2 regions of the Pseudoalteromonas sp. B62 genome follow, and region 1 is predicted to be linked to the other one. Evidence: predicted binding sites of a transcription regulator. Region 1 holds the regulator's gene; the other holds the start of a gene.
What was found. The regulator MetJ, encoded in region 1, represses methionine synthesis genes. The targets are predictions, from matches to a motif close to TAGACGTCTAGACGTCTA.

Region 1 (4,704 bases):
ATACTTAGCTATTGCTAATGCATTTTCTTGATGCTGCCTTAATCGCACATTTAAAGTACGTAAACCACGAAGCGTTAAATAGCTATCAAAAGGTGCCCCTGTGATACCAATGTTATTAGCCCACCAAGCAAGCTCGTCACCGATCTCTTGTGTTGCAGCAATAACAGCACCGCCCACTACATCTGAGTGTCCGTTAATATATTTAGTGGTTGAATGCACCACAATATCTACACCAAACTTAATCGGATTTTGTAAAGCAGGCGATAAAAATGTATTGTCAGCGGCCACCAGTGCGCCACACTGCTTAGCAATATCAGTAACCGCTTTAATATCAGTTAAACGTAGTACAGGGTTACTTGGTGTTTCAATCCAAATGAGTTTTGGTTTAATTACTAATATTTTTTGAAGACTTTCTGGTTTTGTTAAATCTAAAACCTCAAGCTTTAGCAAGCCACGCTTTTGCAGGGACGTAAATAAACGGTAGCTTCCACCGTAGCAGTCGTGTGGGATCACTAACGTGTCGTCGTGATTAAGCAGCTGAGTTGCTAAGTGTACAGCCGCCATGCCTGTGGCTGTAATTATGCCGCGTACTCCACCTTCGAGCTCAGCAAGGGTCTCGGCTAAGATATCGCGGTTAGGATTACCGCTGCGGCCATAATCATATTGGCGTTTAGTATCAAAATCGGCAAACGAATAAGTAGTCGATAAATAGATTGGCGCGACCACTGCACCGTGGTGTTTATCGGCTTCAACACCACTACGGACCGCAATGGTTGCTTTGTTTTTTTCGCTCATATTCGTCACCTGATTAATTTGGATGTTTAGACGTCTAAAAGAGTAGTTTATTCAATTTGAGAAGTCAAAACATTTAAACAGCTAGATGGCCAAACAACTAGTATTTGACTATCTTTTTTAAATCGATAGAATTTCACGCATATTCACACGCATTTTAGCGCATGTGAGCAATTAATAATCTGAGGCAACGATACATCTTATGGCTAAATGGAATGGTGAGTATATTCACCCATACGCAGAACACGGGAAAAAATCAGAACAAGTTAAGAAGATCACCGTTTCGATCCCACTGAATGTATTAAAGGTATTAACTGACGAACGTACTCGTCGTCAAATTAATAACCTGCGTCACGCAACAAACAGTGAGCTACTATGTGAAGCGTTTTTACATGCATTTACAGGTCAACCTTTACCTAATGACGATGACTTACGTAAAGACAACGCTGAAAAAGTACCAGAAGAAGTGAAAAAAATAATGCAAGAAATGGGGTTAGAAGTCCCTGTTTTAGATGACGAATAAATAGATAAAGTAAAATAAAAAAACCTCAGTAATTACTGAGGTTTTTTTATGATTAAATTTTACGGTATAGATTTACTGCATATAGCTTTCTGGCAAATCAATTTGTGCTACACCCGACTCAACAGCAGCAAGAGCAACCGCTCTTGCTATACGTGGTAATAAACGTGGATCCATCGGTTTTGGAATAATATATTGAGCACCAAATTCCAGCTTATCAACACCGGCGGCTTTTAAGACCTCTGCTGGTACAGGCTCTTTTGCAATGCTACGAATCGCTTCTACTGCTGCTATTTTCATTTCATCGTTAATTGCACTTGCGCGCACATCTAGTGCACCACGAAAAATAAACGGGAAACACAAAACATTATTCACTTGGTTTGGATAATCAGAACGCCCTGTCGCCATAATTAAATCGTTGCGTGCGCTGTGTGCAAGTGCGGGATCAATTTCAGGGTCGGGGTTTGAGCACGCAAACACAACCGGCTTATCAGCCATCAGTTTTAAATCATCGGCTGCTAACAAATTAGGCCCAGATACACCAACAAATACATCAGCATCAGCAATAACATCTTGCAACGTACGCTTATCCGTATTGTTAGCGAATAGTTGTTTGTACTCGTTTAAATCATCACGACGAGTATGAATAACGCCTTTACGGTCAAGCATGTAAATGTGTTCACGCAGTGCACCACACTTAATTAACAGTTCCATACAGGCAACTGCAGCCGCACCAGCACCTAAACATACTATAATAGCCTCTTCTATCGATTTCTCTTGCACTTCAAGTGCATTCAACATACCAGCGGCTGTTACAATTGCAGTGCCGTGTTGATCGTCATGAAAAACCGGAATACTACAGCGCTCAATCAATGCCTTTTCAATTTCAAAACACTCTGGGGCTTTAATATCTTCAAGATTAATACCACCAAATGTATCGGCAATATTAGCAACCGTGTTAATAAAGTCTTCTGTTGTTTTATGCTTCACTTCGATATCAATAGAATCAAGGCCTGCAAAGCGCTTAAATAACAGCGCCTTGCCTTCCATTACAGGCTTTGATGCCAAAGGGCCTAAATTACCCAAGCCCAAAATTGCAGTACCATTAGTGATAACTGCAACCATATTACCTTTACCGGTATATTTATAAGCATTTGCAGGATCAGCAGCAATTTCACGCACAGGTTCAGCAACACCTGGGCTATATGCTAAAGCTAAATCTTGAACCGTTTCGGCAGGCTTGGTTAGCTCAATGCTGATTTTTCCTGGAACGGGATGAGAATGGTAATGTAGTGCTTGTTCACGAAAGTCTGACATAACGCGATTGTATCCTGCAATTTAAGTTAAAGTGAGAGGTGTTGTCTGGGTTACGATACCCTTATTATTTTTAAATTCCAAGCAATATCAGGTCTATCCTGTTATATGCTAGATTCATTAATTTTAAGAGGTTTTTCAGTAACTTTGCGAAGATATAGCGACATTTCATAAATAGAAATTCATATAAAAAGCATTTTTAGAGGTACTTTTAGCCGCGAGCCGCTTTCTCTAAAAACGACTATCAAATTTTTAGTATAAATAACTATAAACAGCTTAATAGTCTACTTTAAAAACATTTATCTTCACGTTAGCTACATTTAACAACTTAGTTAAAAAATGAACACTTCAAAATATAGAGACTATTACGTACTTTGTCTGCAAAGGTTTATGCATACTCAGAATAAGAACAAGAAATAGTTATGCAAAGGAGATAACGTATAAATAGGCAGGAAAAGCACGTAAAGATAAATTTCAGGCACAAAAAAAGCACCCTAAGGTGCTTCTTTTAACTAAATAGCAAAAATTACTTCTTGCTACCAAGTGCACCGAAACGCTTGTTGAAACGATCAACACGTCCGCCAGTGTCTAAAACTTTTTGCTTACCAGTGTAAAACGGGTGACACGCAGAACATACGTCTAAGTGAATGTTTTTACAAAGAGTAGAGCTTGTTTCGAATTCATTTCCGCATGAACATGTTGCTGAAATTACTTCGTACTTAGGGTGAATACCTTCTTTCATAGAAACCTCTAGTTAAGGCCGCATCGCTCTCCAAACCCGTAGTTTGGTACCATACGTCGTTAAAACAAATTTGTTGGTGGCGGATTTTATCCAACAACTACCGAGCACACAAGGTTTAATTATAATTTTTTGCTAAAAAAGTAACCAAATAATAAAATGACTATAATTTGCTAGTAGGTTTTTAACTGTATATTTAGTACATTACACCATTAATTTTATTGGTTGAGTTGTTATGCGTTTTGTTGAAGTTGCTATTAAAGTCCCATTACCGCGCACCTTTGATTATAAAGTAGATGAACAGCTCTCAGGCTTGGTTTCTGATCTGAAGCCCGGAATGCGCGTTTTGGTACCCTTTGGTAATCAGCGTAAAGTGGCTGTTATATTAGCAGTAAAAAAGAGTACTGAAGTACCCGAGAGTAAAATTAAAAGCATTTTTGAAGTTATCGACGATACCCCAATATTATCTAGCGAACATTTAGATCTCCTTAGTTTTACAGCGCGTTATTATTGTTACCCACTCGGCGAAACGATTCATATAGCTCTGCCTAGTGCACTACGCCAAGGTGAATCACCAGACAAAACAAGCATTAACATGGTAATGCTTACCGAAAAAGGCGCTAAAGTACCATCATTAAAAGCTAAAACTCAACTCAACTTATTAAAACAGTTATCACAATCAGGTAAGTCATCGTTAACCGAACTAAAAGCACTTGGCTTTAGTAAAAAAACAATAGATAGCCTCATTGCTAAAGAACTCATCACACAAACTATCGAACACGATAACCAATGGCAAAGCGTTGCGCCAACCGTCGGTAGTAAACCGGTACTTAATAAAGAACAAGCAGTGGCCTGTACAGCAATCAATCAAAGTACCGGCTTTAGCAGCTTTTTATTAGAGGGCGTAACGGGCAGTGGTAAAACTGAAGTGTATTTACAGTGCTTAGAAGAAATATTAAAACGTGGCGAGCAAGCCCTCGTACTCGTGCCCGAAATCGGCCTAACACCGCAAACGGTAAACCGTTTTCGTCGCCGCTTCCCAGATACACCTGTTATGCTTTGGCACTCAGCACTTACCGACAATGAACGCCTACAAACATGGCGATTTTGTGAAAAAGGCAGTTGTGCGATAGTTATTGGCACACGTTCGAGTATTTTTCTGCCATTTTTAAAACTCGGTATGATTGTTGTTGATGAAGAACACGACTCGTCATTTAAACAACAAGATACCCTTCGTTACCATGCTCGTGATTTAGCCGCTTATAGAGCTTTTCAGCATAAAATTCCGCTTATATTAGGCAGCGCCACACCCGCGCTTGAAACGCTCCACAAAGCACTT
Region 2 (4,704 bases), 2.5 Mb from region 1:
CATATATAGCGATTGCGCCGCTAAATTTTGTTGATTTTTTGACAAGTTATTACGTATTTCACGGATAGATTTTCTTATCTGCGCACGGTTATTATTCATTTGATGATTTCACTATGCAATTATAAAGAAAATAAGCTAGGAAATGCCAAATATACAGCCAATATAATAAGTAACGTCACGGCTGTTGCTATTAAAGAATATAAAAGCACATTACTGCGTTTTTTAGGTGTGCTTACTGACTCTTCATCAAGCAATAAATCGTCGTCTTGCCAATCGTCATCCTCATCTATTTCAGGATTTTTTGATTGCTCTTCTGGTAAGCGTTGTTCAAGTTCTTCGAGTTTTTCTTCAAGGCGAATTAAGCTACTGGTGATGTAATCAAGGGCATCAAAAATACGTTCATCACGTTGACTGTTTTGAGGCTGCTCAGTTGAGGTATTAGCTGCATTTGAAACTGCCTGCAACTTACTTTTAATGCCCAAACTAGCCAATAGTTTGGCTTGTTTTAGTGCTTTGTCTTTATGGCTCGGTGCAAACAGTGGCTTTCCTTTAAAAAAAGAGCTACTTTTTCTTCTGAGGTTTTTAGTTTATCTGCAAGGTTGATAGATGCAGCGTTACTGTCTATTCCATCAGCAAGTCCAGCAAATATAACGCGAAAATTGTCGGCCATTTAAGTACCCCTAAAGCTTTTTAATAAAAAGAGTATAAACCGAACTCCTTTATAAAGGCATCCATATGTAAAATTAAATTATTTTAACTTATGAGCTACTTTCTGTGCGATCACAAAATAAAGTCTGTGGATTAGGGCTTGTTGGCCTTTCAGGATTGAAATTTGTTCAATCTAGGGGCTGTTTAATCGCGGCGTGAGGTTTGTAAGCTAGTGGGCTCGGTAACGGCTCCTGCGCTGCGCTACTGGCTTACATCCATGTAAGAATAAGTAAAAACCGAGCAACAAAGAGTAAATTGCCTTAATATTTTTATTAATGTACCGTTATTTTAATTAAGTTTGAATTTATTCTGCTATTTATAATACATAAAAAAAGCGCCAATTGGCGCTTTTTTTGTATTTAGATAGTTACCTAACCAATTAAAGGCCAGCTGCTGCGCGAAGTGCTTCAGCTTTATCTGTACGTTCCCAAGGGAATTCGTCACGACCAAAGTGGCCGTAAGCCGCTGTAGGAAGGTAGATAGGGCGCTCTAAATCAAGCATTTGAATTAAGCCGTAAGGGCGCAGGTCAAAATGTTCACGAATAAGCTCAATTAAACGGCTTTCTTCCAGCTTGCTTGTACCAAACGTTTCAACGCTAATAGATGTAGGCTCTGCAACACCAATTGCGTAAGAAACCTGTAGCTCACACTTGTCAGCAAGACCAGCAGCAACAATGTTTTTAGCAACGTAACGTGCAGCGTATGCCGCGCTACGGTCAACTTTTGATGGATCTTTACCAGAGAAAGCACCACCACCGTGACGAGCCATACCACCGTATGTATCTACAATGATTTTACGACCAGTTAAACCACAATCGCCCATTGGTCCGCCAATAACAAAGCGACCTGTTGGGTTAATGAAAAATTTAGTTGCACTAGTAACAAGCTCTGCAGGAAGTACCGGCTTGATGATTGTTTCCATCACAGCTTCTACTAAATCTTTTTGCGAAATGTCTTCGCTGTGCTGAGTAGAAAGCACTACAGCATCAATACCTACAGGTTTGCCATTTTCGTATGCAAAAGTAACTTGAGATTTTGCATCTGGACGTAACCAGTTAAGCTCGCCGCTTTTACGAACCTCAGCTTGGCGCTGTACTAAACGGTGTGAGTAAGTAATTGGAGCAGGCATTAGTACTTCTGTTTCGTTACATGCGTAACCAAACATTAAGCCTTGGTCGCCAGCGCCTTGCTCTTCTGGGCTAGTACGGTCAACACCTTGGTTAATGTCAGGAGACTGTTTACCAATAGTGTTTAAAATTGCACATGAATCGGCATCAAAGCCCATGTCTGAATTTGTGTAGCCAATGTCACGAATTGTTTTACGTGTAATTTCTTCGATATCAACCCATGCGCTAGTCGTGATTTCACCACCAACCATAACCATACCGGTTTTCACGTACGTTTCACACGCTACGCGAGCATGAGAGTCTTGCTCTAGGATAGCATCAAGTACCGCATCAGAGATTTGATCGGCGATTTTATCCGGATGACCTTCAGAAACTGATTCAGAAGTAAATAAATGTTTTGCCATTGTATTTCTGCTCACAAATATTGCGCTTCACAAACGTCGGTATTAGCGCTAAAAAATTAAGGGGCGTATTTTATCGAAAACAAAACACCTTGCATAGTGTTTTTACGCCTAGACGTCTAAATAAAATTACGAATGTCGTTCTGGTCTTAAAAAATATTCATAATGCTCCCTTTTATGGGGTTTTTAATTGCACACCGCCCCCACAATAAGTAAGAATGGTCGGTATAACAGTATTCAATAAACTTGGATACATAAACGAATAATAAATACCCGTGCAAATACACATATAAAGGTAGGAGAATTCATGCCATCTCGCAAAGAACTTGCAAATGCTATTCGCGTCTTGTCAATGGACGCAGTACAAAAGGCCAAATCTGGTCACCCTGGAGCCCCTATGGGCATGGCTGATATCGCAGAAGTATTATGGCGCGATTATCTAAAACACAACCCAACAAATCCAGAGTGGGCTGACCGTGACAGATTTATTCTTTCAAATGGCCACGGTTCAATGCTTATCTATTCTCTATTGCACCTAAGTGGTTACGACTTACCACTGGACGAAATTAAAAACTTCCGTCAAATGCATTCTAAAACACCAGGTCACCCTGAATATGGCTATGCACCAGGAATCGAAACTACTACGGGTCCATTAGGTCAAGGGATCACAAATGCCGTAGGTATGGCCATTGCTGAAAAAGCGCTAGCTGCACAGTTTAACCGTGAAGGTCACGATATTGTTGATCACTTTACCTATGCATTTATGGGCGATGGCTGCCTTATGGAAGGTATTTCTCATGAAGCAGGTTCACTTGCAGGCACATTAGGTCTGGGTAAACTTGTTGCATTTTGGGATGACAACGGCATCTCAATCGATGGCGAAGTTGAAGGTTGGTTTACAGATGACACGCCAGCTCGTTTTAAAGCCTACGGTTGGCATGTAATTAGTGGTGTTGATGGTCACGACAGTGATGCAGTAAGTGCTGCAATTGCAGAAGCAAAAAGCGTTACCGATAAGCCATCACTAATTTGCTGTAAAACAATTATTGGTTACGGCTCACCTAATAAATCTGGTAGCCACGACTGTCACGGTGCACCACTGGGTGATGACGAAATTAAAGCGTCTCGCGAATTTTTAGGTTGGACTGGCGATGCGTTCGAAATTCCTGATGATATTTATGCACAGTGGGATGGCAAAGAAAAAGGTCAACAGCTTGAATCAAGCTGGGACGAAAAATTTGCAGCATACGCAAAAGCATATCCAGAGCTTGCAGCAGAGTACAAACGTCGTATTAATAACGAACTGCCTGGCGATTGGGCTGAAAAATCTCAAGCGTATATTGAGCAATTGCAAGCAAACCCAGCAAACCCAGCGTCTCGTAAAGCATCGCAAAATGCATTAAATGCGTTTGGTCCGTTATTACCAGAATTTATGGGTGGCTCAGCCGATTTAGCAGGCTCAAACCTAACAATTTGGGATGGTTCTAAAGGTTTAACACGCGATGATGCAAGCGGTAACTACATTTATTACGGTGTACGTGAGTTTGGTATGTCGGCCATCATGAATGGTATTGCCCTTCATAAAGGCTTTATTCCTTACGGTGCTACGTTCTTAATGTTTGTTGAATACGCAAAAAATGCCGTACGTATGGCTGCATTAATGAAGCAACCAAGCATTTTTGTATACACGCACGATTCAATTGGTTTAGGTGAAGATGGTCCAACTCACCAACCAGTAGAGCAAATTGCAAGCATGCGTTTAACGCCTAACTTATACAACTGGCGCCCGTGTGACCAAGTTGAGTCGGCAATTGCATGGCAACAAGCTATTGAGCGTAAAGACGGTCCTACATCGTTAATCTTTACTCGCCAAGGTCTTGAGCAACAAGCCCGTGACGCACAGCAATTAAGCGATGTTAAAAAGGGTGGTTACATCCTTAGCTGTGACGGCAACCCTGAGATTATTTTTATTGCAACGGGTTCTGAAGTGCAACTAGCACAAGATTCAGCAAGCGAACTACGCAGCCAAGGTAAAAAGGTACGTGTTGTATCTATGCCATGTACTGATGCCTTTGAAGATCAAAGCGCAGCATACAAAGAAAGCGTATTACCTGCATCAGTTTCACGCCGCGTAGCAGTAGAAGCAGGTATTGCTGACTACTGGTACAAGTACGTTGGTCTAAACGGCGCAGTAGTAGGTATGACGACCTTTGGTGAGTCAGCACCAGCTAATGAGTTGTTTGAACACTTTGGTTTTACAGTGGCAAACATTGTAAGCAAAGCAAACGCGCTTTTTTAATAGTATTTGATTAAATAAAGTAAGTAATTGAAAAGCCCGCACTGTGAAAAAACAGCGCGGGCTTTTTTGTTTGTAGGTCGTGTTTTAGCGCGTTAAAGGTATATCAAAAATATGACGCCATAAATGACGACCTACAATGGAGCAAAAAAGGTGCAATTCAACATTATAA

Region 2: a site for MetJ is predicted at 2,341-2,358, ahead of metK (methionine adenosyltransferase). Genes of this name have one in related genera too.

What each region holds. Positions count from the first base shown of each region.
Region 1 covers NZ_JARLVB010000002.1:1,462,211-1,466,914, reverse strand. The annotation lists gene metB (cystathionine gamma-synthase) at 1-795, opposite strand, end outside; gene metJ (met regulon transcriptional regulator MetJ) at 995-1,315, shown strand; gene P4S71_RS11135 (malic enzyme-like NAD(P)-binding protein) at 1,388-2,629, opposite strand; gene rpmE (50S ribosomal protein L31) at 3,153-3,368, opposite strand; partial or broken gene priA (primosomal protein N') at 3,601-4,704, shown strand, end outside.
Region 2 covers NZ_JARLVB010000002.1:4,012,155-4,016,858, reverse strand. The annotation lists gene P4S71_RS22715 (5-formyltetrahydrofolate cyclo-ligase) at 1-99, opposite strand, end outside; partial or broken gene P4S71_RS22710 (hypothetical protein) at 120-670, opposite strand; gene metK (methionine adenosyltransferase) at 1,088-2,239, opposite strand; gene tkt (transketolase) at 2,544-4,535, shown strand.